Regions from separate parts of the Streptomyces sp. NPDC053076 genome, predicted to be linked through region 2. Evidence: riboswitches for the same ligand, from Rfam matches in the RefSeq annotation. Region 2 holds a riboswitch; each other region holds the start of a gene.
The links. A riboswitch is a leader RNA that binds a small molecule or an ion and turns the genes downstream of it on or off. The one in region 2 is predicted to bind thiamine pyrophosphate.
Positions count from the first base shown of each region.

Region 1: linked by a shared signal. The riboswitch ahead of thiC (phosphomethylpyrimidine synthase ThiC) and the one ahead of ACIGYR_RS17970 (thiamine ABC transporter substrate binding subunit) in region 2 are both predicted to bind thiamine pyrophosphate.
Region 3: linked by a shared signal. The riboswitch ahead of thiO (glycine oxidase ThiO) and the one ahead of ACIGYR_RS17970 (thiamine ABC transporter substrate binding subunit) in region 2 are both predicted to bind thiamine pyrophosphate.
Region 4: linked by a shared signal. The riboswitch ahead of ACIGYR_RS38330 (purine-cytosine permease family protein) and the one ahead of ACIGYR_RS17970 (thiamine ABC transporter substrate binding subunit) in region 2 are both predicted to bind thiamine pyrophosphate.

Region 1 covers NZ_JBITZL010000007.1:219,221-226,865, forward strand. The annotation lists gene ACIGYR_RS27320 (LacI family DNA-binding transcriptional regulator) at 1-889, shown strand, start outside; gene ACIGYR_RS27325 (metallophosphoesterase) at 1,154-2,233, shown strand; gene ACIGYR_RS27330 (hypothetical protein) at 2,414-3,277, shown strand; gene thiC (phosphomethylpyrimidine synthase ThiC) at 3,480-5,264, opposite strand; TPP riboswitch at 5,257-5,434, opposite strand; gene ACIGYR_RS27340 (YibE/F family protein) at 5,515-6,936, shown strand; gene ACIGYR_RS27345 (SsgA family sporulation/cell division regulator) at 7,028-7,465, opposite strand; gene ACIGYR_RS27350 (IclR family transcriptional regulator) at 7,565-7,645, opposite strand, start outside.
Region 2 covers NZ_JBITZL010000004.1:111,960-119,604, forward strand. The annotation lists gene ACIGYR_RS17955 (LAETG motif-containing sortase-dependent surface protein) at 1-359, shown strand, start outside; gene ACIGYR_RS17960 (ABC transporter ATP-binding protein) at 672-1,691, opposite strand; gene ACIGYR_RS17965 (ABC transporter permease) at 1,691-3,292, opposite strand; gene ACIGYR_RS17970 (thiamine ABC transporter substrate binding subunit) at 3,340-4,422, opposite strand; TPP riboswitch at 4,503-4,610, opposite strand; gene rlmN (23S rRNA (adenine(2503)-C(2))-methyltransferase RlmN) at 4,634-5,740, opposite strand; gene ACIGYR_RS17980 (cytochrome P450) at 5,837-7,105, opposite strand; gene ACIGYR_RS17985 (phosphatidate cytidylyltransferase) at 7,557-7,645, opposite strand, start outside.
Region 3 covers NZ_JBITZL010000002.1:1,027,304-1,034,948, reverse strand. The annotation lists gene ACIGYR_RS11910 (NAD(P)/FAD-dependent oxidoreductase) at 1-1,146, opposite strand, end outside; gene ACIGYR_RS11905 (hypothetical protein) at 1,179-1,529, opposite strand; TPP riboswitch at 1,583-1,694, shown strand; gene thiO (glycine oxidase ThiO) at 1,692-2,861, shown strand; gene thiS (sulfur carrier protein ThiS) at 2,858-3,070, shown strand; gene ACIGYR_RS11890 (thiazole synthase) at 3,074-3,868, shown strand; gene pknB (Stk1 family PASTA domain-containing Ser/Thr kinase) at 4,344-6,278, shown strand; gene ACIGYR_RS11880 (deoxyribonuclease IV) at 6,336-7,214, shown strand; gene ACIGYR_RS11875 (DUF4396 domain-containing protein) at 7,290-7,645, shown strand, end outside.
Region 4 covers NZ_JBITZL010000019.1:841-8,485, reverse strand. The annotation lists gene ACIGYR_RS38340 (sensor histidine kinase) at 1-862, shown strand, start outside; gene ACIGYR_RS38335 (hypothetical protein) at 892-1,683, opposite strand; TPP riboswitch at 3,567-3,662, shown strand; gene ACIGYR_RS38330 (purine-cytosine permease family protein) at 3,652-5,052, shown strand; gene ACIGYR_RS38325 (hypothetical protein) at 5,356-5,604, shown strand; gene ACIGYR_RS38320 (SDR family oxidoreductase) at 5,671-5,919, opposite strand; gene ACIGYR_RS38315 (YybH family protein) at 6,602-6,967, opposite strand; gene ACIGYR_RS38310 (LysR family transcriptional regulator) at 7,066-7,645, shown strand, end outside.

The sequences.
Region 1 (7,645 bases), on a different contig from region 2:
GCTCCGTACCGGCAAGTCGGGTCTGATCGGTCTGACCGTAACGACGTACGGGGATGAACCTTTCACCTTCACGGAGTTCGCCTACTTCGCGGAGATGGCCCGGGCCGCCACGTCGGCCGCGCTCGCGCGCGGCTACGCCCTGGTCATCCTGCCCGCGACCTCCCGCCATGACGTCTGGTCCAACGTCGCCCTGGACGGCACGGTCGTCATCGACCCCTCCGACCAGGACCCGGTCGTCAGCGAACTCGTCCGGCAGGGGCTGCCGGTCGTCTCCGACGGCCGCCCGGCCGGCGCCCTCCCCGTCACCGCCTGGGTGGACAACGACCACGAGGCCGCCGTGCTCGGCATTCTCGACCACCTCGCCGACGCCGGCGCCCGCCGCATCGGCCTGCTCACGGGCACGTCGACGGACACGTACACCCACCTGTCGACCACCGCCTACCTGCGCTGGTGCGACAGGGTCGGCCAGGATCCGGTCTACGAGGCGTACCCGGCGCACGACCCGTGCGCCGGTGCCGTCGCCGCCGACCGGCTGCTCGCGCGCCCGGACCGGCCCGACGCCGTCTATGGACTGTTCGACCCCAACGGCACCGACCTGCTCGCCGCCGCCCGCCGCTACGGCCTCCGCGTCCCCGACGACCTGCTGCTGGTGTGCTGCAGCGAGTCCACCGTGTACGCCAGCACCGAGCCGGCCGTCACGACGCTCTCGCTGAAGCCGCGCCGCATCGGCACCGCCGTCGTCCAGCTCCTCATCGACGCCATCGAGGGCGTCGAGTCCGACCAGCCGGTCGAGCAGGTGATACCGACCGAGCTGATCGTGCGCACCTCTTCGCAGCGGCGGCCACCGCGCACGACCGTCAGCCCGCCGCGGACACCGGACGACAAGTAGCTCCCCGTGCCGCACCGGCCGGTGCGGGGCCCGGCCGGCGCGGCACGGGGTCGGCCGGGCGAGGGCCCGTTCGGTCGACAGCTGGTCGAACATCTGCCCAAACGGGGCGAAAGCCGCAGTGAACTGGAGTCTTGTTCCGATTCACTACCCCTGGGTCATCACACGGCGCGACGCGCATTCCTATGATGGGCCCACGACACCGCGGACCGCTGCGACCAGGCAGTCCGAAGCGGTGCAGATGCGGCGCGATGGTGGAGGGGTCTGATGACTCAGGGGGCCGGTCAGGGACCCGAGACGGAGCGGACGGCGACGCTGCGCGACTTCCGGGTACCCGCGTACGTCCACGAGACCGGCCCGTACGTCCGCAGCACCCACCCCGGCGACGCCCTCCCGGCCGCCGACGAGGCGTATCCCGAGGGCTACACCCCCACCCAGCGCGACCTGCCCGTCATCAACCGCGGTGACACCGTGCAGGTCCCCGTCGAGCCGGCCCCCGCCGCCCCGGCCCCGCAGTCCACGGCCGGGCCCGGGCCGCTCTACGTCGTCGGTGACGTCCACGGCTATCTGGACGAGCTGGTGGCCGCCCTGCAGGAGCAGGGCCTGGTCGACGCCGCGGGCCGGTGGTGCGCCGGCACCACCCGGCTGTGGTTCCTCGGCGACTTCACCGACCGCGGCCCGGACGGCATCGGCGTCATCGACCTGGTCATGCGGCTGTCCGCCGAGGCCGCGGCGGCGGGCGGCTACTGCAAGGCCCTCATGGGCAACCACGAGCTGCTGCTGCTCGGCGCCAAGCGGTTCGGCGACACGCCCGTCAACTCGGGCGCGGGCACCGCCACCTTCCAGGCGGCCTGGCTGCTCAACGGCGGCCAGAAGACCGACATGGACCGCCTCCAGGACCACCACCTGCAGTGGATGGCCCGCCTCGACGCCGTCGAGATGGTCGACGGCTATCTGCTCATTCACTCCGACACCACCGCCTACCTCGACTACGGCGACTCTATCGAGGCGGTCAACGACACCGTCCGCGAGGCTCTGACCCGCAATGACGCCGACGAGGTCTGGGACCTGTTCCGCAAGTTCACCAAGCGCTTCTCCTTCCGCGACGAGGGCGGCGCCGAGGCCGTGCGTTCCCTCCTCGATACGTACGGCGGCACCCGGGTCGTTCACGGACACAGCCCCATTCCCTACCTCCTCGGCGAGGTCGGCTCCGAGGACGACGAAGAGAGCACCGACCCGGTCGTCGAGGGCCCGCACGTCTACGCCGACGGGCTCGCCATCGCCATGGACGGCGGAGTGACCATGGCCGGAAAGCTGCTGGTCCAACAACTTCCTCTGGATAACTGACGGTTTGCCGGGCAGACGTCTCCCGGGCTGCGTTCACGCAGGCCGGAACGCAATTTCCGGCAATCCCCTGTCACCGCGCGCCGTCACGGCTCTACCATCGGCTTATCCGTAGCAGGCTCCCCTCCGTTTCTGCCCGACGGCTCGCCGACGTGCGAGCCAAGCCCTACGGAGCATCGGGGGATGCACATGAACAGCGTTCCGCAGCATCTGCAGAGCGAGGACCGCCAGGAATTCGAGCGGCTCCTCGATGAGGCGCTGCGCTCCGCACCACAGCGACCGGAACTGGCCGCTGTCGGACAGCGGCTCAACCCCGAACAACTGCGCACCATGGCGCTCAACGCCTCCGCCCTGATCACCGCAGCCGCGGCGACCGAGTACCAGTACTACGTCGAGATCCGTGACGGACTGCGCCACCCGGCGCTCTCCACTTCGGCGACCATCACCAACTCGGAGGTCCCGGAGTCCGGTTCGGCCGACACCGGTCTCGTCACCGCCCTCGGGGAAGCCGCCGAGAGCACCGGCGCGGGCGCCATCGCGGTCATCGCCGTCCTGGCTCCCGTCCTCTCCGGAACCGCGGCGGCGATCTTCCTGCTCGTCGGCTACATCCTGAAGGTGCTGGACCCCGGGCACACCCTCGCCCGGACCCTGCTCACCACCGGCTGGGTGTTCGGCGTCATGACCGCGGCGGCGATCCTCGTCGCCGCCGTCGGACTGCTGCTCACCGCCCTGCGCAACAGCAGCACGGCGGACGCCCGGGCCCGGGAGACGGCGAACGAAGAGCTGTCCAGAGCCAGAGATGCCTGGCGGGACGCTCTGCTGGAGCGCGGCATCCTGCCCTTCCTCCGGGAGGCACTGGCCGAGCCCGGCACAGCCGTCGTGCGCCCTACGGCCCCGCCCGCCCCGACCGGCCGCATACCGCGACTGGGTTACGACCGGCCCGGCTTCAGCAGCCCCGACAACGGGACCGCGTCCGACCGGCCGAGCTTCACCAGCCCCGACTACACGAGCCCGGACTTCGGCGGCCCGGAGCACCGGCCCGAGTGACCCGGCCGCGCGCCGAGCAGCCTGGCCGCGTCACCGGCGCACGAGGTGAGCCGACCGCACAGGACGTACGCGCGTCCTGCGGCCCCCAGCGGCCAACCGGTGTGGTGCCACCACCCCGGCCGGCCGCGAGCCGCGGCCCAGTGCCTCACCAGCCGCCGCCATCGGAGCCGACGGCTGTACGGCGAGTTCACCGCATGCGGGTTCAGTCGGCGATCGGCAGATACACCCGGTTGCCGGCAGCCGCGAACTCCTCCGACTTCTGGGCCATGCCCGCCTCGATCTCGGTCCGGCTGCCACCGTGCTCACGCCGGATGTCCTGCGAGATCTTCATGCTGCAGAACTTCGGGCCGCACATCGAGCAGAAGTGGGCCGTCTTGGCGGGCTCGGCCGGCAGCGTCTCGTCGTGGAACTCCCGTGCCGTGTCCGGGTCCAGGGCGAGGTTGAACTGGTCCTCCCACCGGAACTCGAAGCGGGCGTCGGACAATGCGTCGTCCCACTCCTGCGCACCGGGGTGCCCCTTGGCGAGGTCCGCCGCATGCGCGGCGATCTTGTAGGTGATGACGCCCGTCTTGACGTCGTCCCGGTTGGGCAGGCCCAGGTGCTCCTTGGGCGTGACGTAGCAGAGCATCGCCGTGCCCCACCAGGCGATCATCGCGGCACCGATGCCGGAGGTGATGTGGTCGTACGCCGGCGCGATGTCCGTGGTCAGCGGGCCGAGCGTATAGAACGGAGCTTCATCACAGATCTCCTGCTGAAGGTCGATGTTCTCCTTGATCTTGTGCATCGGGACGTGACCGGGGCCCTCGATCATCGTCTGTACGTGGAAACGCTTGGCGATCTGGTTGAGTTCCCCGAGCGTGCGCAGTTCCGCGAACTGCGCCTCGTCGTTGGCGTCCGCGATCGATCCCGGCCGCAGGCCGTCGCCCAGCGAGTACGTGACGTCGTAGGCGGCGAGGATCTCGCACAGTTCTTCGAAGTTCTCGTACAGGAACGATTCCTTGTGGTGCGCCAGGCACCACGCGGCCATGATCGAGCCGCCGCGCGAGACGATGCCCGTCTTGCGGTTGGCGGTGAGCGGGACGTACGGCAGCCGGACGCCCGCGTGGACGGTCATGTAGTCCACGCCCTGCTCGGCCTGTTCGATGACGGTGTCCTTGTAGATCTCCCAGGTCAGTTCCTCGGCCTTGCCGTCGACCTTCTCCAGGGCCTGGTAGAGCGGCACCGTGCCGATCGGGACGGGGGAGTTGCGCAGCACCCACTCACGGGTGGTGTGGATGTTGCGGCCGGTGGACAGGTCCATGACCGTGTCGGCGCCCCAGCGGGTCGCCCAGGTCATCTTCTCGACCTCCTCCTCGATGGAGGACGTCACCGCGGAGTTGCCGATGTTGGCGTTGACCTTCACCAGGAACCGCTTGCCGATGATCATCGGCTCGATCTCCGGGTGGTTGACGTTGGCCGGCAGCACGGCCCGTCCCGCCGCGATCTCCTCGCGGACCACCTCGGGCGAAACGTTCTCCCGGAGGGCCACGAACTCCATCTCCGGGGTGATCTCGCCCCTGCGGGCGTACGCGAGCTGCGTCACCGCCTGGCCGCTGCGTCCCCGGCGCGGCTGGCGCGGGCGACCGGGGAAGACCGCGTCCAGGTTCCGCAGCCCGCCGCGCGGTGAGGTGTGCTTGATCCCGTCGTCCTCGGGACGGACCGGACGGCCCGCGTACTCCTCGGTGTCGCCACGGGCAATGATCCAGTTCTCCCGCAGCGGCGACAGGCCCCTGCGGACGTCCGTGTCGACGGATGGATCGGTGTACGGGCCTGACGTGTCGTACAGCGTGACCGACTGCCCGTTGGTGAGGTGCACCTGACGGACCGGCACCCGCAGGTCGGAGCGTGAGCCCCCGACGTATGCCTTGTGCCAGCCGATGGACTTCCCGGCCTCCTGGGGCTTCCCGTCCTGAGCGGAGGCAGGCGTGCGTGCGTCCTTGTTGGTCATGAGACCTACTCCCTACGCCGGCATTACCCGGTAACAGGTTCGGCGGTCGACGCAGCGGTTTCCGTATGTCGACGTTTCCTGTGGAACAGCGCTCGTTCCACGTGAAACATCGCGTCTACGGAGGTCAGCGCCCTCTCAGCCCGGTGCTCCGAGCTCCCGCGTGTGCAAAGGTGCCTCCACGCTAGCGTCATGTGTGGCGCGCTGAACAGTGGGCCCCCACCGTTCTTGGGATGATCGGGCGGTGACCAGGATGGAGCAGCACCCACACCAGCCGCCCGAGGCGCCCCGCCGAGACGGCTCGGAACAGGGCATCGGGCACGGCCACCGTGCCCAGCGGGGCGGCGACAACGGCGGTCCCGGGCACAACCACAGCCACAGCCACAGCCACAGCCACGGTCCCGCCGCTCCCGTCTCCCGGCACCTGCGCAAGGTCATCGCCGCGATCCTGGTCCCTTTCACCGCGGCGGCCCTGGTCGGCCTCGTGGTGCTCTGGCCCGGACAAGCCCCCTCGCACAAGCGCACCGGCGTCGGCTTCGACCGGCAGACCCAGCAGGCCACGGTCAGCCAGGTCGTCGAGGTCAGCTGCAAGTCGGTGAACGCCTCCGGCGTACCCCCGACCGGCGACACCTCCACCGCCGAGGGCACCTCGGCGCAGCAGCAGGCCGACGGCACCTGCAAGAAGGCGACCGTCCGCGTCGACACCGGCAAGGACAAGGGCCGTACGTTCACCGAGATCGTGCAACCGGACCAGACGCGGCAACTGCACGAGGGCGAGAAGGTCGTGGTCGCCTATGAGCCCTCGGCGCCGAAGGAACTGCAGTACTCGGTGACCGACGTGAACCGGAAGTTCCCGATGGCACTGCTCGCGGGGATCTTCGCGGTGGCCGTCGTCGTGGTGGGCCGGCTGCGCGGCGTCATGGCCCTGGTCGCCCTGGCCGTGAGCTTCCTGGTGCTGACGTTCTTCATCCTGCCGGCGATCCTGGAGGGGGCCAATCCGCTGCTGGTGGCGGTGGTCGGGTCCAGCGCCATCATGCTGATCGCCCTGTACATGTGCCACGGTCTGTCGGCCCGTACGTCGGTGGCGGTGCTCGGCACGCTGATCTCCCTCTCGCTGATCGGTGTGCTCGGCTCTCTGTTCATCGGCTGGGCCGCGCTGACCGGAAACACGGACGACAACACCGGCCTCATCCACGGCCTGTATCCGTCGATCGACATGAGCGGTGTGCTGCTGGCCGGGGTCATCATCGGTTCGCTCGGCGTCCTGGACGACGTGACGGTGACCCAGACGTCGGCCGTCTGGGAGCTGCACGAGGCCAACCCGTCGATGGGCTGGCGCGGGCTGTACCGGGCGGGCATCCGTATCGGCCGCGACCACATCGCGTCCGTGGTCAACACCCTGGTGCTCGCCTATGCGGGTGCGGCACTGCCGTTGCTGCTGCTCTTCTCGATCGCGCAGAGCAGCGTCGGGACCGTGGCCAACAGTGAGTTGGTGGCCGAGGAGATCGTGCGCACGCTGGTGGGCTCGATCGGCCTGGTCGCCTCGGTCCCGGTCACCACGGCGCTGGCCGCGCTGGTCGTCTCGGCCGACCGTGCCGGCCCGGATGCCACGGCACCCGCCGGGGCCCAGCCCGCGCCGGCGCGCGGCGGCCGGGGCCGGCGCCGGAAGCGGTGAGTACGGCGGCGGTGGACGGCGCTCCCTGAAGAAGCGTTCCTGCACAGTTCCCGGATGCATGGTGGAGCGCCTGCAGCCCTGCTGTAACGCCTCAGCCGGCGCTCTGTTCCTCGGCCAGGATGCGGTCCAGAGCCTCGTCGAGATCAGCGTCGAAGTCGGCCAGCGCACCCTCCTGACCGAGCGGCACGAGCTTGTCCGTGCGGTCGAGGAACGCCACGAGTGGCGGCGCCGACGAACGGAACAGGGCCTTCTCACCGCCCACCTGAAGCCTGATCAGTACCTCGCCCAGCACCTCGGAATCGGCGGGGGCGATGCGCACATCCCCCTCCCCGCACGGACGGCCGACCCCGTCGATCAGCAGTTCCCGCCCGAAGGCCCAGGTCACCGGGGCGTCGCCGGGGAGATGAAAGGTGAGCCGCACGGCATACGGATCGCGGGTCTCATAGCGCAACTCCACCGGGATGCGGAAGGAGAGCTCCTCCGACACGAGAAAGCTCATCATGACTTCTGCCTGTACGGACTCGCGCATCGCCTACCCCGTCATATGACGTCGACTGGCCGGGATTGATCCCTCTGACCGTGGTCAAATCTTGCTGAACGTGCACAGCAGATCACAAGGAGTAAGTTTTCAGATACTGATAGAGAAGGTGAGCGACCCCAGATGCCGCCCGATCTCCCCCTGCAGCCGACGGGCCGCGGGCAGCAGCCG
Region 2 (7,645 bases):
CCGTCGACGAGGACATCCAGCCCGACCTGGTGACCCCGTCCACCGCCTGCAAGACCGAGAGCCAGACCCCGACGCCGCCGGCCAGCATGACGCCGTCGCCGTCCCCCTCCAAGTCCGCGTCCGCGTCCGCGCCGCCCGAGTCGGCGACCCCGACCCCGTCGGCCTCCGAGTCCAGCTCCGCCCCGGCGGGCACCTCGAACAACGCGCCGTCCCCGGCGGCCGGTGACTCCAACCTCGCCGAGACCGGTGCGAGCTCCAACACCGGTCTGATCGCCGGTCTCGCGGCGGCGCTGGTCGTCGTCGGCGGTGGCGCGGTCTGGTTCGGCATGCGCCGCCGTGGCGCGAGCCGCAACGGCTGACGCCCGGCGGTGTACCGCGCCCGAACCTGGAGCGCGGTACACCGGCTGACGTCTCACCCGGTACCGCGTCGCGGCCCGTCCCCCTATCCCCAGGGGACGGGCCGCGGTCGCGTCCGGCCCACCCGGGTCAGCCGAAGGTGGCCCGCTCCGGCCAGAACTCCGGCAGCGACCAGTCCGGGCAGGTCGGCACGGTGGCCGAGAGGTCGGCGCACGAGGTCACCACGGCTCTCAACTGTGCGACCTGAAGGAGGATTTCATCGCAGTGACGGTCATGCGCGAGCAAAGGCATGGCCGCACCCCAGAGGCGAGCGTTCAGTCCAGCACGACGATTTCGGCGACGTCGAACTCCACGCCGGCCGAGTCGCCGGGCTCCGGTGCGTCCCGCAGCGCGCAGGCCGCCTCCAGTCGAGGACCGTCCCCCGGCTGGAGGTGGACGGCCACATGGGTGCCCCTGAAGGTCCGCGCGGTCACCGTGCAGGGCAGACCCTGGTCGGCCGGCACGAGCCGGACCCCGGCGGGGCGCACGAGGACCGTGCGGCTGCCCTGCGCCGAGCCGTCCGGCACGGGCAGCTTGCCCCACGGGCTGTCGGCGGCCGTGCCGGCGACGGTCGCCGGGACCACGTTCTCGAAGCCGAGGAAACGGGCCACGAACGCGTCGGCGGGCCGCTGCCACACCTCGACCGGCGTCCCGGACTGCGCGATCCGCCCGTCCCGCATCACCACCACCCGGTCGGCCAGCGCGAACGCCTCGCCCTGGTCGTGGGTCACGGCGAGCACGGTCGTCCCCAACCGGCCGAACAGCTCCCGGAGCTCGACCACCAGCCGTTCGCGCAGCGAGCGGTCGAGCTGGCCGAGCGGCTCGTCCAGCATGAGCAGCCGGGGCCGGGGCGCGAGCGCCCGGGCGAGGGCCACGCGCTGCTGCTCGCCGCCGGACAGGGAGGCCACGGCCCGCCGGGCGGCTCCCGGCAGCCCGACCAGCTCCAGCAACTGACCTACTTCGCCATCCCGTTCGCTCTTGCCGACACCGTGCATGCGCAGCCCGAACGCCACGTTCGCGCCGACATCCCGCTGCGGGAACAGCTGGTGGTCCTGGAACATCAGCCCGACGCCCCGCTTGTGCGCCGGTACGCCCGTCTGGTCCCGGCCGGCGAGCAACACCCGCCCGGAGTCCAGCCGCTGCAGTCCGGCGACCGCCCGCAGCAGCGTCGACTTGCCGCTGCCGCTGGGCCCGAGCACGCACACCACCTCGTGCTCGGCGACCTCGAGGCCGACCGCGTCGAGAACGGCCCGGCCGCCGAAGCGCACGGTCGCGCCGTCCAGACTCAGCAGCATCAGAACTCCCCCGTCCGGTCCGTGCGCAGTCGCTCCAGAATGAGCAGCGCGGCGGCGCACACCACCATCAGAATGGTCGAAAGGGCCATCGCCTGGCCGTAGTTGAGGTCGCCGGGGCGGCTCAGCAACCGGGCCACGGCGACCGGGAGGGTCGGGTTGTCGGGCCGGGCGATGAACACGGTCGCCCCGAACTCGCCGAGCGACACGGCGAACGCGAACCCGGCCGCGACCAGCAGCGCCCGCCGCACCAGCGGCAGATCGACCTCCCGCCACACCCGCCAGGGCGAGGCCCCGAGCACGGCCGCCGCCTCCTTGAGCCGGGCGTCCACCGCCCGCAGCACGGGCAGCATGGTCCGTACGACGAAGGGGGCACCGACCAGCGCCTGGGCGAGCGGCACCAGGATCCAGGACTGGCGCAGGTCCAGCGGCGGCTTGTCGAGTGCGATCAGGAAGCCGAAGCCGACGGTCACGGCGGAGACGCCGAGCGGCAGCATCAGCAGCGCGTCGAAGCCCCGCACCAGCCGTCCCGCATCCCGGCGGGCCAGCGCGGCGGCGGCGAGACCTCCGATCACCACGGCGATGGCGGTGGCGGCGACGGCGTACTCCAGCGAGGTCCACACGGCGTGCACGGGCGCCACCAGGAACGTACCGCCGTCGGAGTCGGTCAGCGCCCGGTAGTAGCCGAAGCCGTCCGCGTCCAGAGAGCGCCGGACGAGGACGCCGAGCGGCAGCACCAGGAGCAGGGTGATGGTGCCGAGGACTCCGGCGAGCAGCGCCCACTGGCGGGCCCCGCGCGGGCGGCGGGCGGTCACCTTCGGGTCGACGAGCCGGAGGGCGGTCTCCCGTCGCCGTACCGTCCAGGCGTGCACGGCGAGGATGGCGCCGACGGCCACGAACTGGACGAGGGTGAGGACGGCGGCCGCGGACAGATCGAAGACATCGGATGTCTGCCGGTAGATCTCCACTTCGAGGGTGGAGAAGGTGGGGCCGCCGAGGATCTGCACGACACCGAAGGAGGTGAAGGTGAACAGGAACACCATCAGCGCGGCGGCGGCCACGGCGGGTGCGAGCGCGGGCAGGGTGACCTTGCGCCAGGCCCGCAGCGGGGAAGCGCCCAGCATCCGCGCGGCCTCCTCCTGCCGGGGATCGAGCTGGGCCCACAACCCGCCGACCGTGCGGACGACCACCGCGTAGTTGAAGAAGACGTGGGCCAGCAGGATGGCCCACACCGTGGTGTCCAGCCGTACGCCCCACAGTTCGTCGAGCAGCCCGCCATGCCCGACAAGGGCGAGGAACGCGCTGCCGGCGACGACGGTCGGCAGCACGAACGGAACCGTGACGACGGCCCTCAGCACCTGCTTGCCGGGGAAGTCGAGCCGGGCGAAGACATGGGCGGCGGGCAGCGCCAGCAGCAGGGTGAGGGCGGTGGAGGCGAGCGCCTGCCAGGTGGTGAACCACAGCACGTGCCGGATGTCCGGCTGCGTGACGACGTCCGCGATCCGCCCGAACCGCCAGGCGCCGTCCACCTTCAGCCCGCGCGCGACGATCGCGGCCACGGGCCAGGCGAAGAACAGCGCGAAGAACGCGACGGGCAGGGCCATCAGCCCGAGCCGTGCCGCGCTCCCGCGCAGGTCCCTCGTGCGGGCGGCTACTTCAGTACGAGCGAGGTCCACGACTTGACCCACTGGTCGCGGTTGGCGGCGATCTCGCCGGGCGCCATGGTCTCGGGATGCTCGGCGGCCGGACCGTACTCGGTGAACTCGGCGGGCACCTTCGCGCCCCGCACCACCGGGTAGACGTACATGTTCAGCGGCATGTCCTCCTGGAATTGCCGGGAGATCAGGAAGTCGACGAACGCCTTGGCGCCCTTGGGGTTCCCGGCGTCGCTGAGCACCCCGGCGAACTCGGTCTGCCGGAAGCAGGTGCCGGTCGCCACCCCCGTCGGGGCGGTGCCGGGCCGCTTCTTGGCGTAGATGACCTCGGCGGGCGGGGAGGAGGCGTACGACACCACGAGCGGCCGGTCGCCGCCCGCCTTCCTGCCCTCGGAGGAGCCGGAGAACTCCTGGTAGTACGCCTGGTCCCAGCCGTCGACGACCTTGACGCCGTTGGCCTTGAGCTTCTTCCAGTAGTCCTGCCAGCCTTCGTCGCCGTAACTGGCGGCGCTGCCGAGCAGGAAACCGAGCCCCGGCGAGGAGGTGGCCGCGTTCTCGGTGACGAGGAGGTTCTTGTACCGGGGCTCGGCGAGGTCGGCGAAGGTCCGCGGCGGGGTCAGCTTGTGCTCGCTGAAGTACGCCTTGTCGTAGTTGACGCAGATGTCGCCGTAGTCGACGGGCGTGACCCGGTGCTTGTCCTTGTCGAGCTGGTAGGCGGCGCCCACCGTGTCGAGGCCCTTGGCCGTGTACGGCTGGAAGAGACCGTTGTCGAGCGCCCGCGACAGCAGGGTGTTGTCGACGCCGAAGAAGACGTCGCCCTGCGGGTTGCCCTTGGTCAGGATCGCCTTGTTGACGGCCTGCCCGGCGTCGCCGTCCTCGAGGACCCTGACGTGGTAGCCGGTCCGCTTCTCGAAGTCCTTGAGCACGTTCTTGGAGACGGCCCACGAGTTGTGGCTGACCAGGGTCACGGTCCTGGGGTCCGAGGAGCCCTTGCCGTCGGACGAGCCGCACCCGGTCAGCGCGGGCACGGCGAGCAGGCCGAGCCCCGCCGCCACGGCCACGAGGGTCTTGTTGTGCACTGGATGTCCTCCTGGGGTGGGCCAGGAAGAGACGCGGCCCTGCCCGGAGTCCCCGAGGGGACCCGGGCAGGGCGCAACAGCTTGAGTGATGACCGAACTTCCTACCCAGAATGACCTGGGCGAGGTTCAGAGGGTCTGCGGCCCGGTTGCCGCACTCTCAGCGCTGTGGCGCTCCCCTGTCGGAATATGAAGATGTGTGGACGTGGCCAGATTACCGCTCGGTGGCCGCGAGCTGGCCACAGGCTCCGTCGATCTCCTGGCCACGGGTGTCGCGGACCGTGACGGGTACCCCGTGCGCGGCGATCGCCTCGACGAACGCCTTCTCGTCCTCCGGCCGCGACGCGGTCCACTTCGACCCCGGCGTGGGGTTCAGCGGGATGAGGTTGACGTGCACGGGCTTGCCCTTGAGCAGCCGGCCGAGCCGGTCGCCGCGCCACGCCTGGTCGTTGATGTCCCGGATCAGCGCGTACTCGATCGACAGCCGGCGGCCCGACTTCTCGGTGTACTCGAACCCGGCGTCCAGCACCTCGCGCACCTTCCACCGTGTGTTCACGGGGACGAGGGTGTCGCGCAGCTCGTCGTCGGGGGCGTGCAGGGAGATCGCGAGCCGGCACTTGAAGCCCTCGTCGGCGAACCGGTGGATGGCCGGCACCAGCCCGACGGTCGAGACGGTGATCCCGCGCTGCGACAGCCCGAGGCCGTCCGGGGCGGGGTCGGTGAGCGCCCGGATGGCGTTGACCACCCGGTTGTAGTTGGCGAGCGGCTCGCCCATCCCCATGAAGACGATGTTGGACAGCCGTGCCGGGCCGCCCGGCACCTCTCCGTCGCGCAGGGCCCGCATCCCGTCCACGATCTGGTGGACGATCTCGGCGGTGGACAGGTTCCGGTCCAGACCCGCCTGCCCGGTGGCACAGAACGGGCAGTTCATCCCGCATCCGGCCTGCGAGCTGATGCACATGGTCACCCGGTCCGGGTACCGCATCAGCACGGACTCGACGAGGGTCCCGTCGAACAGCCGCCACAGCGTCTTCCGGGTGGTCCCCTGGTCGGTGGACAGATGCCGGACGACGGTCATCAACTCCGGGAACAGGGCTTCCTGGAGCTTGGCTCGCGAACCGGCGGGGATGTCGGTCCACTGCTCCGGGTCGTGCGCGTACCGCGCGAAGTAGTGCTGCGCGAGCTGCTTGGCACGGAACGGCTTCTCACCGATCTCGGCCACCGCGTCCTTGCGCTCGGCGGGCGTGAGGTCGGCGAGATGCCGCGGCGGCTTCTTGGCTCCGCGCGGCGCGACGAAAGTGAGTTCTCCGGGCTTAGGCATAGCGTTACCAGTGTCGCAGATCCACTTGGGTGACCTGCGGGGCGAGTACGGGCCTCGTTCGGCGTTCGTCGTCGGTGGCGCGCCCGGGGGCTTTTCTCACCAGGTCACCGGCAGGGTCTTCGGTCCGCGGATCAGGCCCTGGCGCTGGAACTCGACCTCCTCGGGGAGCACGGCCAGCCGGATGCCGGGGAAGCGGGACAGGACGGAGGCGATCATGACCTCGGCCTCCATGCGGGCCATGGCGGCGGCCAGGCAGTGGTGCGGTCCGTGGCCGAAGGCGACGTGCGGGGCGCCCTCGCGGTCGAAGTCCAGGGCGCCGGGGTCGGGGAACGTCCCGGGATCGCGGTTGGCGGCGACATAGGCGTTGTAGACCACGTCACCGGCCCGGATCAGCCGGCCCCGGACCTCGACGTCCTCGGTGGCGACCCGGGGAATGCCGACGCCGTTGCGGTGCGGGACGTAGCGGAACAGCTCCTCCACCGCCCGGGGCAGCAGGTCCGGCTCGCGGCGCAGCCGGTCCAGGTGCTCGGGGTGGGTGAGCAGCGCGTACATCATCGAACCGCTGTTGTTGCGGACCGCGTGACCGCCGCTGACCTGGACGGCGATGGCCAGCGAGATCGCCTCGTCCTCGGTGATCTCGCCCGTGGCGGCGGCCTGCGCCAGCACTCCGGCCAGATCCTCGCGGGGGTCGTCGCGACGGCTCCGGAGCAGCTCGGCGATCCGGGCACGGGTGGCCCCGGCGGCCTCCCGGGCGCGCTCCTTGGACGCGGCGCCCGAGGACAGCAGGGCCTCGCCCGTCGTGGCCCAGTGGTGCCAGTCCTTCTCCGCCACGCCCAGGAAGTCGCGGAGCACCGCGATCGGGAAGGGACCGTGCAGGTGTTCCACAAGGTCGGCGGGGGCGCCGGCGCGTGCCATCCCGGCGAGCAGCTCGGCGGCCCTGCGCTCGGCGAGCGGTCGCAGGCGCCGCATGCTCCCGCCGGTGAACGCGCGGGCGACGACCCGGCGCAGCAAGGTGTGCCGGGGCGGGTCGACGTACTGCACCCCGGCCGTCTGCGAGGCCACCGGCACCGGCCGCATGGTGGTGACCTCGCGGCCGGCGACCTGTGCCCGGGAGAAGCGCGGATCGGAGGTGACGAAGCGGACGTCCTCGTACCGCGTGACCAGCCAGGCCCACCCCTGGCCGTGCGGCAGTGCGATCCGGGTGACGGGCTCGTCGCGCAGCAGCTCGTCCAGGAACGGATCGGGGTCGAGCGCGGGCAGGTCGTCGACGGGCCAGAACCTGACCGGCGGTACGGGCGGACCGACGGCCCTGCCCATCGGGGCCGGGTCGAGCGAGGGGCGGGCGGGTGCGGGGTCGAGGGGCATCGGGCACACTCCGTGCTGCGTCGCCGGGTGGCGGGGGCGGCGGCGGGGGCGGGGGGCGGTCGCAGTGGCGGGGGCGGTCGGGGTCGCGGTGACGGTCGCGGTGACGGGGGCGGTCGCAGTGGCGGGGGCGGTCGCGGTCGCGGGGGCGGTCGCAGTGGCGGGGGCGGTCGCGGTCGCGGTCGCGGTCGGGGTCGGGGTCGGGGTCGGGGTCGCGGTGACGGTGGGACGCCGTCCTCTGAGGGAGTCTGCCGCGAGCCGGCCCCGGCCGCCGATTCATGCTGCGGCATCCGGGTGCGGCTCACCTCGGCGCGCGACACGGCGACGGGCCCCCGCCCTGTGCTCAGGACGGGGGCCCGGAAGACATACGCCGAGCGGCTCACGCGGAGCCGGTGACGGCCCCTGTACCGCTGCCCCGGCGTGGCACCACCGGCGGCCGGACCGCGGCCCGGCCTCAGCTGCTGCCGACGAACACGACCATCAGCAGCCAGACCACCGGTGCCGTGGGCAGGAGTGAGTCCAGGCGGTCCATGATGCCTCCGT
Region 3 (7,645 bases), on a different contig from region 2:
GCCCTGGGCCAGATCACGCGGCCGGCCGACGGCCAGCAGGGCCACCAGGCGACCCTCGCGCAGCCAGCACACCGTCCAGGCGGGGCCCGCCGGATCACCGCGCCACACCATGCGGTCGGCCGCGGCATGGTGGCCGGCGTGCTGCACGAACCGGCCGAACTGCTCGGACCAGAAGTACGGCACCGGGTCGTAGACCGCCGGGGTCTCGCCGAGGATGTTCGCGGCGACCGTGCGCGGGCCCTGCAGGGCGTTGTCCCAGTGGTGGACGAGCAGCCGTTCGCCGTAGCGGGCCGAGGGGAAGGACGCGCAGTCGCCGACGGCGTACACGTCCGCGAGGGAGGTGCGCAGCCGGGCGTCGGTGAGGATCTCGCCGTGCGCGCCCAGGGCGATGCCGGAGCCCGCCAGCCAGCCGGTGGCGGGGCGGGCCCCGATGCCGACGACGACGGCGCCCGCGGGCAGCCGGGTGCCGTCGGCGAGCACCACCGCGCCCGGCTCGACGCGCTCCACGCGCGCGTGGGTGCGCAGCTCCGTGCCTCTGTCGGCGTACCAGGCGGTCATGGGCGCGGCGACCTCGGCGGGCAGGGCGCCGGCCAGCGGGTGGTCGGCGGCCTCCACCACGGTCACCGCGCAGCCGGCCTCGCGGGCGGCGGTGGCGAACTCGGCGCCGATCCAGCCGGCGCCCACCACCACGATGTCGTGCTGCCGCGCGAGCACGGGCCGCAGCCGTTCGGCGTCGTCCAGGGTGCGCAGCAGATGCACCCCGGGTACGCCCTCGGTGCCGGGCAGCGTGATCGGTTCGGCTCCGGTGGCGAGGACCAGGACGTCGTACGGCACCGGACCCGTCTCGGTGTCCAGCTCGTACGCGGCGGGCCTGAGGCCCTGCACCTCGCAGCCGAGCCGCAGCTCGACGCCGAGGGCCTCGAAGTCCACGTCGAACGCGGAGCCCTCGGCCTTGCCGAGCAGCACGGCCTTCGACAGCGGCGGCCGGTCGTACGGCTGGTGCGGTTCGGCGCCGATGACGGTCACCCGGCCCCGGAAGCCCTGTTCCCGCAGGGCGACCGCGGTCTGCACCCCGGCCATGCCCGCGCCGACGACGACCGCGCGCCGCCCCTGTGACGTGCTCTCTTCCGCTGTCTGCTCGCTCACCCGATCACCTTAGACACATGACGAACCGTCAGTCAGGGGGCTTGCTCGGTGACCTGCTCCACAACGCTCGTGCCGGAGCCCGGCCGGGACTCCCACTCCCAGGTCTCCTCCAGCCGCACCCGTCCGTCCGGCAGCTCCACGACCGTGGACACGCAGTGCCCCGAGGCGGTCGTCCCATCGGTCCTGAGCTGCACGTACCGGAAGTCCAGCCGGTCTCCCTGCCGGGTGCCGACGAGGTGGCCGCGTACGACGTCACCGCCCGCGTACTCGGCCCAGATCTCGCCGTCCCTCTCGTGGTAGGCGAACCGGGTGCGGGTACCCACCTGACCTGGGGCCTGGTCGGACACAGGGGCGAAGGTCAGTGCGTCGAGCGACCGGGCCATGAAGCGGGGCTCCCTTACGAGTGACGAGGACCGCGGGCTAGGGTGGCCACCGTACAAGCACTCGCGGGAGCCCGGACGCACCGGGCTGAGAGGGAGGCTGGCGGCCTCCGACCGTACGAACCTGATCCGGGTCATGCCGGCGAAGGGAGGGGCTGGACGCCCATGTCGTCACGTACGTCCGACGTCCTCGTCATCGGGGGCGGAATCATCGGTCTGGTCACGGCCTGGCGGGCGGCGCAGCGCGGGCTCGCCACGGCCGTGGTGGACCCCGGTCCGGGGGGCGGGGCCGCACAGGTGGCGGCCGGGATGCTGGCCGCGGTCACCGAGCTGCACTACGGCGAGGAGACCCTGCTCGCCCTGAACCTGGAGTCGGCCCGCCGCTACCCGGCGTTCGCGGCCGAGCTGACCGAACTGACCGGCCACGACCTCGGCTATCGCCGCTGTGGCACCCTCGCCGTCGCGCTGGACGCCGACGACCGCGCCCACCTGCGCGAACTGCACGCGCTCCAGCAGCGCTCGGGCCTGGAGTCGGAGTGGCTGTCGGGGCGGGAGTGCCGGCGGCTGGAGCCGATGCTCGCGCCGGGGGTGCGCGGCGGGCTGCGGGTCGACGGCGACCACCAGATCGACCCGCGCCGGCTGGCGGCGGCCCTGGTGGCCGCGTGCGAGCGGGCCGGGGTGGTCTTCCACCGCGTCCTGGCGGAGCGGCTGGACGTGGCACGGGACCGGGCTGTCGGGATCACCACGGAGGACGGCACCGCACTGCGCGCGCAGCAGGTGGTGCTCGCCGCCGGGAGCCTGAGCGGGCGCCTCGCGGGCGTGCCGGAGGAGCTGCTGCCGCCGGTGCGGCCGGTCAAGGGGCAGGTGCTGCGGCTGACCGTGCCGCGCCGGTACGCGCCGTTCCTGAGCCGGACCGTGCGGGCCGTGGTGCGCGGCGGCCATGTCTATCTGGTGCCCCGGGAGAACGGCGAACTCGTCGTCGGCGCCACCAGCGAGGAGCTGGGCTGGGACACGACGGTCACGGCCGGGGGCGTGTACGAGCTGCTGCGGGACGCCCACGAGCTGGTGCCCGGCATCACCGAGCTGCCGCTCACCGAGACCCGGGCCGGGCTGCGCCCCGGCTCCCCCGACAACGCGCCGCTGCTCGGTCCGTCGGGCCTGGCCGGGCTGCTGCTGGCCACCGGGCACTACCGCAACGGCGTGCTGCTCACCCCGGTCACCGGGGACGTGCTGGCGCATGCCCTGGTGACCGGTGGACTGCCCGAGGAGGCGCGCGCCTTCACCCCGCGGCGGTTCGGCGCCGCGGCCATGGAACAACTGGAGCAGCCCGTATGAACCTCTCCGTCACCATCTCCGTCAACGGCGAGCCCCGTCAGGTCGCCGCCGGCACGGTGCTGGACGCCCTGGTCCAGAACCTCACCGCGGCGCCGCGCGGGGTGGCCGCCGCCGTCAACGAGACCGTCGTCCCACGCGCGCAGTGGGCGACGACCGCCCTCGCCGAGGGCGACCGCGTCGAAGTCCTCACCGCTGTGCAGGGAGGCTGAGCCATGGCTGACGATCCCCTGGTCCTCGGTGGGCTGACCTTCTCGTCCCGGCTGATCATGGGTACGGGCGGGGCGCCCAGCCTGGAGGTGCTGGAGCGGGCGCTGGTCGCCTCCGGTACGGAACTGACGACGGTGGCCATGCGCCGGGTGGACCCCTCCGTGCACGGCTCGGTGCTGTCGGTGCTGGAGAAGCTCGGCATCCGGGTGCTGCCGAACACGGCGGGCTGTTTCACCGCGGGCGAGGCCGTGCTGACCGCCCGGCTGGCCCGGGAGGCGCTGGGTACGGACCTGGTCAAGCTGGAGGTCATCGCCGACGAGCGGACGCTGCTGCCGGACCCGGTGGAGACGCTGGAGGCGGCGGAGACGCTGGTCGACGACGGGTTCACGGTGCTGCCCTACACCAACGACGATCCCGTCCTCGCGCGCAAGCTGGAGGACGTCGGATGTGCGGCGGTCATGCCGCTCGGGTCGCCGATCGGCTCCGGGCTCGGCATCCGCAATCCGCACAACTTCCAGCTGATCGTGGAGCACGCGCGCGTGCCGGTGATCCTGGACGCGGGGGCGGGTACGGCGTCCGACGTGGCGCTGGCCATGGAGCTGGGGTGCGCGGGGGTGATGCTGGCGTCGGCGGTGACGCGGGCGCAGGAGCCGGAGCGGATGGCCGCGGCGATGAGGCATGCGGTGGAGGGGGGCCGGTTGGCTCGGCTGGCCGGGCGGATTCCGCGGCGGTATCTCGCGCAGGCGTCGTCTCCTGCGGAGGGCCTGGCCGTGCTGGATCCGGAGCGGCCCGCGTTCTGACCGCAGTGGTGGTCCCGTCCGGGCTCTCCCACCCGCGCACCGCCCGTCACCGCCGACCGGAAGGCCGGCCTTCCGGTGCGGCGCCTCCACCGTCGGCGGCCGCGGATCGCGGGTGCGTCGCAGGCCGGCGCCTCCGCCACCAGGTGGCTGTGAGACGCGGACCGCGGATGCGTCACAGCCTCGGCGCCTCCGGGGCGGCACGAGTCGGCTGCTCCGCGTCGGGCCGGCTGAGGGCCTGGGTGCGCGGACCGCTGGGGCGTCACAGGTCGGTGGGTCCGCGTCCGGTGGCTGGGAGGCGGGGTGCGGCGTAGGTCACGTGTTCGTCGGTGGTGGCCGCGGGGCGTGGGGCGTCGCAGGTCGGGGGCTCGGCGTCGCCGCGGGCATGCGTGGGAAGCGTCACAGGTCGGCTTCAGTCCCGCTCCGATGCCGGTGGGCGGGGCGGCCGTGTCGGTCGTGGCTCGTAGACTCGCCTCTCGTGGATACGACCCTTCAGGACCCCCTCGTCGGGCAGCTGCTCGACGGCCGGTATCGCGTGGACGCGCGGATCGCGGCCGGTGGGATGGCCACGGTCTACCGGGCCCTGGACACCCGCCTGGACCGCGTTCTCGCGCTGAAGGTGATGCACCCGACGCTCGCGTCCGACGGAGCCTTCGTCGAACGGTTCATCCGGGAGGCGAAGTCCGTCGCCCGGCTCGACCACCCCAACGTGGTGCAGGTCTTCGACCAGGGCACCGACGGGTCGTACGTCTACCTGGCCATGGAGTACATCGCCGGCTGCACCCTGCGGGACGTGCTGCGCGAGCGCGGTGCCGTGCAGCCGCGGGCCGCGCTGGACATCCTGGAGCCGGTGCTCGCCGCGCTCGGTGCCGCGCACCGGGCCGGGTTCGTGCACCGCGACATGAAGCCCGAGAACGTGCTCATAGGCGACGACGGCCGGGTCAAGGTCGCCGACTTCGGGCTGGTGCGCTCCGTGGACACGGTGACCAGCACGACCGGTGCCGTGCTCGGGACCGTCTCCTACCTCGCGCCCGAACAGATCGAGCAGGGCACCACGGACCCGCGGGTCGACGTGTACGCGTGCGGTGTGGTCCTGTACGAGATGCTGACGGGCGCGAAGCCGCACTCCGGGGACTCCGCGGCCCAGGTGCTCTACAAGCACATCCACGAGGACGTACCGCCGCCCTCGGCGCTCGTGCCCGAGCTGCCGTACGAGCTGGACGCGCTGGTCGCGTCGGCCACCGCGCGCACCCCGGACGGCCGGCCGCACGACGCCGTGGCGCTGCTCGCCCAGGTGCGCGAGGCCCGCCGGACGCTGACCGAGGAACAGCTGGACGTGGTGCCGCCGCAGGCGCTGTCCGCCGGGCACGACAACGCCGATGACCGGACGAGCGTGATCCCGCGCGCCCTGACCGTGCCCCGGCCGCTGTCCGTGAACGAGGACGCGCCCCAGGCACCCGGGGACGGCATCGACCGCACCGCCCGCTTCCAGAGCCCGCCCGTGCCGCCCCGCCGGCGCCCGGCGCGGCCCCCGCGCGCGGTCATGGCCCTGATCGCGGCCGTACTGGTGGTGTTCGGCGTGGGCGCCGGTGTCTGGTACATCAACTCCGGCCAGTTCACCAAGGTGCCGCCGCTGCTGGCGAAGACGGAGACGCAGGCGAGGGAACGGCTGAGGACGGCCGGGCTCGACGTCGGCCAGGTCAAGCGGGCCTACAGCGACACCGTCGAGCGGGGCACGGTGATCGGCAGCGATCCGGCGCCGGGCGCGCGCATCCGGGACCACGACTCGGTGACGCTGACCGTGTCGCTGGGACCGGAGACGGTGAACGTGCCGAACGTGGAGGGGCAGCCTCTCACGAAGGCGCGGGCACGGCTGAAGGCGGACGGCCTGGAGCCGGGCATGGTCACCCGCGAGTTCAGCGACGACGTCGCCAAGGGCTCGGTGGTCCGGACGACGCCGGACGCGGGCACCAACCGGCACGCGGGCTCGGCGATCGCGCTGGTCGTCAGCAAGGGCAGCCCGATCGACGTGCCGGACGTCACCGGTGACGACCTGGACAGCGCGAAGGAAGAGCTGACGGACGCCGGGCTGAAGGTCCGGATCGCCGCCGGGCGGGTCAACTCCGAGTACGACAAGGGCAAGGTCGCCGCGCAGAGCCCGGACGACGGACGCCAGGCCGCCGAGGGCGACACGGTGACGCTGACGCTGTCCAAGGGCCCGGAGATGATCGAGGTCCCGGACGTGGTCGGGGACAGCGTGGACGACGCACACGAGGCCCTGGAAGGCGCGGGCTTCGATGTGGACGAGGACCGCGGGCTGCTCGGGCTGTTCGGCGACACCGTGAAGAAGCAGTCGGTGGAGGGCGGCGACAGGGCGCCCAAGGGGTCGACGATCACGATCACCATCCGGTGACCGGATTCACCGGGGACCGTGGTCCGGGCGTGGGGGCGGACATGACACCCTGAACGGGTGAGTCCCGTTCAGTCTCCTCTCCCCCGCAATCCCGTCGGCGGCCATGTGCCCGTGGCCGGTGGCCTGCACTCCGTCGGGCTGTCCTACGCCCGCGACCTGAAGGCGGAGACCGTGCAGGTCTTCGTCGCCAACCCGCGCGGCTGGGCCACGCCCGCCGGGAACCCGCGGCAGGACGAGGCGTTCCGCGCGGCGTGCGCCGAGGAGTCGATCCCGGCGTATGTGCACGCCCCCTACCTGATCAACTTCGGCTCGCACACCGAGGCGACCGTGGAGCGGTCGGTGGAGTCGCTCAGGCACTCGCTGCGCCGCGCGCGGGAGATCGGCGCGCTGGGTGTGGTGGTGCACACCGGGAGCGCGACCGGCGGACGGGCCCGGGAGACGGCGCTGAAGCAGGTGCGCGAGCACATGCTGCCGCTGCTGGACGAGCTGACCCACGACGACGACCCGTTCCTGCTGCTGGAGTCGACCGCCGGGCAGGGCGCCTCGCTGTGCTCGCGGACCTGGGAGTTCGGGCCGTACTTCGAGGCGCTGGACGCCCACCCGAGGCTGGGCGTGTGCCTGGACACCTGTCACATCTTCGCCGCCGGGCACGATCTGACCGGGCCGAGCGGCATGCACCAGACCCTGGACCTGCTGGTGGACACCGTCGGTGAGGGCCGGCTGAAGCTGATCCATGCCAACGACTCCAAGGATGTGGTGGGCGCGCACAAGGACCGGCACGAGAACATCGGCGCCGGGCATATCGGCGAGGACCCTTTCCGGGCACTCATGGCGCACCCCGCGACCGAGGGCGTCCCGCTGGTCATCGAGACGCCCGGCGGGAAGCAGGGGCACGCGGCGGACGTGGAGCGGCTGAAGAAGCTGCGGGTTTCCTGAACCATTGAGGAATACCCCCAGGGGGTATACGGTTCCTGCGAGTCGCAGGAACCGTCACTCGGCATGGGGGAAACCATGGACCACTCCGCGCACACCAGCCACGAGCACCACCCGCACGCGCACCACCAGCACGCCCACCACGGCCACGCGTCCGCGGCCACCTGGTCGACGGCCGCCCAGGCCACCCTGCACTGCCTCACCGGCTGCGCCATCGGCGAGGTGCTCGGCATGGTCATCGGCACGGCGCTCGGGTGGGGGAACCTCCCGACGATGATCACGGCGATCGTGCTGGCCTTCTTCTTCGGCTACTCGCTCACCCTGCGCGGCGTACTGAGGGCGGGCGTCGGTTTCCGTACGGCCTTCCGGGTGGCGCTGGCCGCGGACACCCTGTCCATCGCCGTCATGGAACTGATCGACAACGGGGTGATCCT
Region 4 (7,645 bases), on a different contig from region 2:
GTCACTCGCGCTGGACGTCGTGATGCTCGCCTGCACCTATGCCCTGACGCGGCTGGCGGTAGGCCGCGCGCTGCGCCCGGTCCGCACGATGACCGACCAGGCCACCCAGTGGAGCGCCGTGGCCTCCGAAGAGCGCTTCGGCAGCATGCGGCACCCCGTCGAACTCGCCCGCCTCGGCACGTCGCTGGACGCCATACTGAACCGCATCCGCACCCTCCTGCGCCACGAGCGCCAGCTCACCGGGGAACTCTCGCACGAACTGCGTACGCCCCTGAGCCGGATCATCGCCGAACTCGACTGGTGGCAGACCCGCCCCCGCACCGCCGGCCAGACCCACGCGACCCACAAGGTCATCGCGGAAGCAGCCCAGTCCATGCGCACCATCTGCGACACCCTCCTGGACGACGCCCGCGGGGGGACACTCACCGCGCCGGGCACCGCCGAGGTGTTGCCCGCCCTCCGAAGACTCACCGAACTGCCGGAGGTGCCAGGCCACTTGACGGTCACCGCCGACGGCCCACAGGTGGAGGCCGGAGTCCCATCCGCCCTCCTCGAACGCATCATCAGCCCCCTCCTGACCAACGCCTGCCGCTACGCCCGCACCAAGGTCGCCGTCCGTGCGTACCGCGCGCCCGACGGCGTACGCGTCGAAGTGATCGACGACGGGCCCGGCGTACCACTTCCGTTCTCCGGACAGCTCTTCCAGCCCGGTCAGCGCGCGGACCCCGGCGACGGACACGGCGGAGCGGGCCTGGGACTGCCGCTGGCGCGACGCCTGGCCCGCTCCGCCGGCGGCGAGGTGACGTACGACCCCGGACACACCCCGGGGGCACGGTTCGTAGTCAGCCTGCCTGCCGGGTGATGGTGGCGCCGCTCGGCGCTACCGGCGTGTCACGGTGTGACGTCGTGCCGAACGTCCTTGCGTGAGACAGCCAGAAAGCCCACGAAGCCGAGGATGGCCACCGTCCAGGACAGCGTGACCGGCCCCAGGCCCAAGCCGAGTCCGCCCCTGCCGTGGCCGGCCGCCATCCAGTCGGCGACAGAGGCGCCGAGCGGGCGGGTGATGACGTACGCGGTCCAGAACGCGGCCACCGCGTTCAGGGTCCCCCACCGGTGAGCGACGGCCGGAACGGCGATCGCGGCGGCGTACAGGACGGCGGAGCCCAGATAGCCGAGGCCGATCGTGGCGGTGAGGTCGCCCGCGGCGGTGCCCAGCGCGAACGTGGCCAGCACGGCGGCCCAGTAGAAGGTCTCGCGGCGCCGGGTATGGATGCTGTGGATGGACAGGGTGCGCTCGACGCGGTACCAAAGAGCGAAGACGGCGGCGAGCGCGCCCATGAAGAACGGGGTCGAGAGCGTGTACGGCACCCCGAGGCCGAGGTGCAGGACGTCGGCGGCCATCGTGCCGAACACGCTGACCATGACGATCGCCGTCCAGTAGACCCAGGCCACATACCGTCGGACGGCGAACTGCACCGCCACAGCAGCCACCAGGGCGATGCCGCCGAGGCCGACCGCGGGGATCGGGCCGAGCAGGTGGGCCAACCAGTCCGAGGCCGTCTCGCCCATACCGGTCGTCAGCACCTTGATGATCCAGAAGTAGACGGTCACCTCCGGCACCTTGCTCGCCGCGTGACGCATGTGGCCCGCGTGCCTGTTGTGAGTGAGGTGAACAGTCGACATGGCAGGCACCATGGCACGGTGACCGGCGGTTGTCCCAGACCTCTTTGCCAGAGTTTTGGTGCTTCCGGTACGGGAGTTGCCCGAGGCTCAGACGGACCTGAACGTGACCTGAACACAGTGGCCGATGCACTGGTCAGCAGCTTGCGACCGGTGGTAACAACGCTCTCCCAGCATCGGCTTGGCGACTGAAAAGCAGGACCGCAACAGTTGGCCATCCCCATGACTTCCGTGCACATCTGCGCTCATCCGTCCACGTCGCGAGGGCTCAGCTGTGAAAATGCTGGCGTTCGCACAGTTGGGGGTTCAGGCGCCGCGTCAGTTGAACGAGCGTCGACTGCAGGTGCTGCGGTGGGTCGGGCAAGGCTGCCCTGTGGGTATACGGCAGGGGGAGGCGCACAAGCTCAGCTGCCAGGCGTTACAGAGCCGAGGACTGGTCAAGGTCTTCAGGGGAAAAGACATTGGCCCGCGACACTCACGACCGCCGGCCGGCATTTCCTCGACCACGGCAGCTATCCCTTCGCGTCCTGCAGGAACAGGACCGGGTCTGACACGTCCCCACGCAGAGGGAACTCGCAGATACGCGGAAGCACTCCAGGGTCCGGATCCCTCGCCACGACTACTCACCCGCTGACCGCCTGAGGATCCGTCTGAGTGGCGGGCTGCCACACCGGGGCGGCGAGTGGGCCGACACGGCCGAACGCCTCTTGAGGACCAGCTCGCCGAAATCGTGCAGGAGGTCGGTCTCCGCGGACAGGCAGCCGAACGCAGGCGTCTGGCTGACCGGGAGGAAGCACAGCAAAGGCGCCTTCGATGGGAAGCCGCCAAGCGTCAGGCACGACCGAATACGCAGAGGCACACCACGTGCGCCACCTCGCAGCACAGCACGCGGCGTGGCAGCGTGCAGCGGACCTCGTCGAGTACGTCAGCGCACTCCGGCTTCATGCAGGGTCTGCCGCCCGGGCCGGCCAGGGAGGAAGCCCAGGCATGGATCTCGTGGGCCGAGAGCTACGTGCAACGCCTGAATCCGCTCAACGGTTCACCGTTGCTCCCGGAAATCCCCGAGCCTCGCGCCGAGGACCTCAAGCCGTTCATGCACGGCTGGAGCCCCTACGGACCCACGTGTGAGCGTCCACCCCGCCGGACTCCCGGCAGGCAGCGGATGACTCATCCACCGCCGAGACGAGAGGCAGAAGCCGAGAGACACGGCCCCGTGGACCGTTGTCTCTCTTGCCTTCGCGTCTCACCAATATGTCGCGAACTGGTTCGACGCCACCCATCCTCTACGCCCTGACCTGGACTTTCCTGGCCCCGCCTGCTCTCACTGGACTGGTATAGACGGCCTTTCCAACCTGCCCTCGTGGTACGCCGCCGCACGCAACGACCGTACGATCCCCCCTGCCGCCGAACGACACATGGCCGAGCGGGCCGGGGCACACGTCACCGAGGGCACACGTCACCGAGGTCAGCTCCTCCCACGCCATGGCCGTCTCCCACCCGGACGCCGTCACCCACGTGATCGAGCAGGCCGCCCGGGCCACCGCCTCGCGGTGACAACCGTGCGCAGCGCCGTGGCACCTCTACGTCCGGCGGGCCGTCTCTCGGACGGCCCGCCACGGCCGGCTGATCCCCGGACAGGCGCCACCGCCGGCTGATCCCCGCACAGGCCGCCACGGCGGTGCCGCGTTCGCGATCACGCCGTCCACACGACCTCGCCCGTTCCACACGACCTCGCCGTTCCGCACCACCTCGCCGTTCCACACGACCTCGCCGTTCCGCACCACCTCGCCGTTCCGCACCACCTCCCGGTTCCGCACCACCTCCCGGTTCCGCACCACCTTCCCCTGGCCGGAACCGGCCACCGGACCGGGCTATTCTGGCCGGTGTACCTGGACACGGGGTGCCCCCGCACGGGGGCTGAGATCACACCCGTTGAACCTGAACCAGTTAGGACTGGCGGAGGGATGTCATATGTCGTTGCCGTATGCCCATGAAGAGACGGCCGACGCCGAGGCGCGGCGAGTCTTCGACGGCCGGATGCCGACGGCCCCCGGCGATCTGCGAGTGGAAGCGCGCGGCATCACGCCGGTGCCCGAGGACGCCCGCTACGGCAGCCCCCGGCGGCTGTTCACCGTATGGTTCGCCCCCAACCTGACGATGACCGGCGTGTTCACCGGCACCGTCGGGGCGGTCCTCGGCCTGGACTTCGCCACCGCGCTGCTCGCCGTGGTGCTCGGCACTCTGCTCGGTGCGGTGCCCACGGCCTACCTGGGGACCTGGGGCAGCCAGACCGGGGCGGGCCAACTGCCGCTGGCAAAGCTGGCCTTCGGACGGGCCGTCGCCCTGCCGGGCGCCCTGCAGTGGCTGTCGTCCATCGCCTGGGACGCGCTGATCGGCCTGTTCGGCGGGGACGCGCTGGCCCAACTGTTCGACTGGCCCTTCTGGCTGGGTGCCCTGGTGATGCTGGCGGCCCAGGGAGCGCTGGGTGTGATCGGGTACGAGGCGATCCACCGCCTGCAGACGGTGATGACCTTCGCACTCGCCGCCGCGCTCGCCGCGCTGGCGGTGAAGCTCGTGCACAGCACCCAGCCCACGACGACCGCGACCGTGCAGGGCGCCGACCGGGCGGGCGCGTTCGTGCTGACCTGCACCATCGCTTTGAGTCTCGCCCTCTCGTGGGCCCCCTACGCCAGCGACTTCAGCCGCTACCTGCCACGGACGGCGTCCCGTCCGCACATGTTCTGGTGCACCCTGCTCGGTGTCGGCGTGTCCTTCGTCGCGGTGCAGGCACTCGGCCTGTGGGGCGCCTCGCAGTTCACCGACCAGACCGCCCGTGGTGTGGACCGGCTGCTCGGCGGCGGCGCGCTCGGCGCGTTCGGACTCCTCGCGGTCGCACTCGCGGCGCTGTGCAGCAACGCCATGAACGACTACAGCGGGTCGCTGGCACTGCAGACCGTCGGCGTGCGGCTGCCGCGGCCGGTCGCCGCCGCGTTCGCCGCGGTGCTCGGTTTCCCGCTCGTGCTGTGGATGCACGCCGCCGACACCACCGCCCGCTTCCAGAACGTGCTGCTGTTCGTCGGCTACTGGATCCCCGCGTTCGTCGCGATCGTGATCGTCGACTGGACGGCCCGCGCGCGGGCGCGCGGCGGCCGCCCGGTCGTCCTGACGACGGAGGAAGCGCAGCCACAGCCGTGGTGGCCGGCTCTCACGGCGTTCTTCGTCGGTTTCGCCGTTGCGGTGCCGTTCATGAGCACCAGCCTGTACGTGGGCCCGGTCGCCCATGCCCTGCACGGCGCCGACCTCGCCTACCCCGTGGCATTCCTCGCGGCCCTGCTCGTCTACACACCGTTGCGCGTACGGCGCCATGCCTGACCGCGCCTCGGCACACCGGCGACGTACGGCCCGTCAAGGATCAGACGTGTGCGACATCCCGTGAGTTCTCCTGAGCCCTGCCGAGTCCCCAACCCCGTGGTCAGGGGCCAGGGGCCAGGGGTTCCTACTCCTTCGAGTGCTCTGCGACTCTGTGACCTGACCTCGGAATTCATGAGGCGTCTCACTTCGTCCGAGCGATCCGCAGTCGGACCGAAGGCGAGGGCGCTCGGGTCAGCGGCGCCGGCAGTCGTACGGGACCTGCGTGAGCACCGGGCGCCCGCGTCGGCGAAGGATCTGGAGCGGTTGGAGACCGACGTGCTGTCCGGGTTCGCCCTCGCGCGGGCCTCGGTGGGCCTGGCGGGCGGCACGATCCGTGGGGACGCCGGGCACCTGGAGCAGATCAGGACCTGGTTTGGCCGGCCGCTGCGGGACATACAGCCCGCCGACGGGCAGGGGCTCCAGGGCGGGGCTTTTATGCCGCCCTCCGCGCGTGGCCCATCACCGCCCGGGATGAGGCATGAGGTTCAGCGGGCCGAACTCATCGAGACATAGACTGAGGCGCCTACGCAGCCGACGTCGCCAGCCGGAAGCGCCCTTGAGTCATCGCCATGCGCTTGGCTAACCCATGCCGCCGTTGCTCTGGAGAAGCTGGGCGTTGATCCATCCGCCCTCTGCGGAGCAGAGAAACGAGACGAGATTCGCGCAGTCCTGCGGCACTCCGATGCGTCCCAGGGGCGTGAAGCGGATCATGTCCGCCTTCTGCCCCTCAGTCATCCACCCGGTGTCCGTCGGTCCGGGATTGATCCCGTTGCAGGTCACTCCCAGGTGGGCGACTTCCCGGGCGCCGGCCAGCGTGATCCGGTCCATCGCTCCCTTGCTCCAAGAGACGCCACCTTCTTCTGCAGTTCTTCGGGCGCACCCGGCTCCATGCCCCACTGCATCCGTGCGTCGTACGGAGTCCAGTACGTGAAGGCCACGTCCCACCCGGCCCGGGCCAGAGTCAGTACCACGGCCGCCGCGATCCCCGCCGAACGTCCCGCCCCCGTGACCAAGGCAAGCGGGCGCCCCGCTTCCCCCACGTCCTGCCAGCTCCCCACGCGCGTCTCACCGGTCACGATCCTCATCCTGGCGGGGCCGTCCTTGACGCAGCACCCGATTTTCCCGGGCGCTGCCACGCTCACACGCGGAGATCCAGCCACCACAAGGCACCCAAGACACAGATCAGACAGGTATTGGCTGGATGCATCGGCTGCCGCCGTATCCAGCCGTTGCCGCCGTCCCGTACCAGGAGCTGTTCTCCGTCGGGATGCACTACGCGGAAGGCCGCGTCCTCAGCACAGCGGCGCGGAGGACGGCGGGGAGCCCCCGCAAGCCGCCTCCTGTACCGGCCTGACGCCCGGATCCCGGCTCGGCTGACCAGCAAGGGCCCTGCTGGAACGGCCCCTGGAATCGCGACTATCTTGACTTGAGGGGCCATTGCTGACCCCATGGCCCCTCAAGATCCCACTCAACAGCCCTCCGTCCTTGCGAACTTTCGGAGGCGATGGGGTCAGCGGGTGGGCGGGACGAACTCGGGCTGGTCGAGCAGGCGCAGCCAACTTCCGTCGGGCTGGCGCCTGACGACCTGCGCCCGCGCGCCGGTTCCGTCCTTCGGTGGGGTCGAGGTGAGGGCTATGTCGCCGCTGATCAGCGTCGGCAGCGGTTGTTCCGGCTCGAAGCGGGGATTGTTGGCCAGCACCTTCTCCCAGAGCGCGCGGATCGCCGCCCGCCCCACCGTCAGCTTGCCGGGCGGGTAGGCCATCACTGCGTCCTCTTCGTACAGCGCGGCGACGCCAGCCGCGTCACCGGCGTTGGATCGCTCGACGAACAAGCGGGTGATGTCTTCGGGCCGCATGGCCTTCTCGTACTCCGACATGGGTTCCTCCTGGCATCGGGCTCCGGCACTTCTCAGCGTGCGTGCCTGCCGACCAGAAGTCCAACAGATGGATCTTCTGCAAACTAGAATATGCAGTCATGGAGCTAAGGCAGTTGGAATACTTCGTCGCAGTCGCGGAGGAGCAGAACTTCACCCGTGCGGCCGAGCGGGTGCACATCAGCCAGTCCGGCGTCAGCGCCCAGATCCGCCAGCTCGAACGGGAACTCGGTGCCGAGCTGTTCGACCGGTCGGCCCGCACCGTCACCCTCACCGTCGCGGGGAAGGCCGCACTCGAACACGCCCGCAACACACTCGCGGCAGCTGGGGCAGTCGGCCAGGCAGTGGGCGAGGTGACCGACCTGATCCGGGGTCGGCTCACCATCGGTATGGTCATCGGCTGCACCCTCACCCCGCTGTTCGACGCCCTCGCCGCATTCCACCAGGCGCATCCCGGTGTGGAGATCTCGCTGCTGGAGGACAGCTCCGACCGACTTCTCGAAGGGGTGCGTACCGGCGCCGTCGACTTGGCACTCATCGGGGCCGCAGCCGCTACCCCCGACGGGCTGGACGCGCTGACGATCATCAGCGAACGGCTCATCGCGGCGGTCCCGGCCGGACACCCCTTGGCGAAACAGCGGCGGGTCACCCTCCGCGACCTGATTGCCTACCCGATCGTGT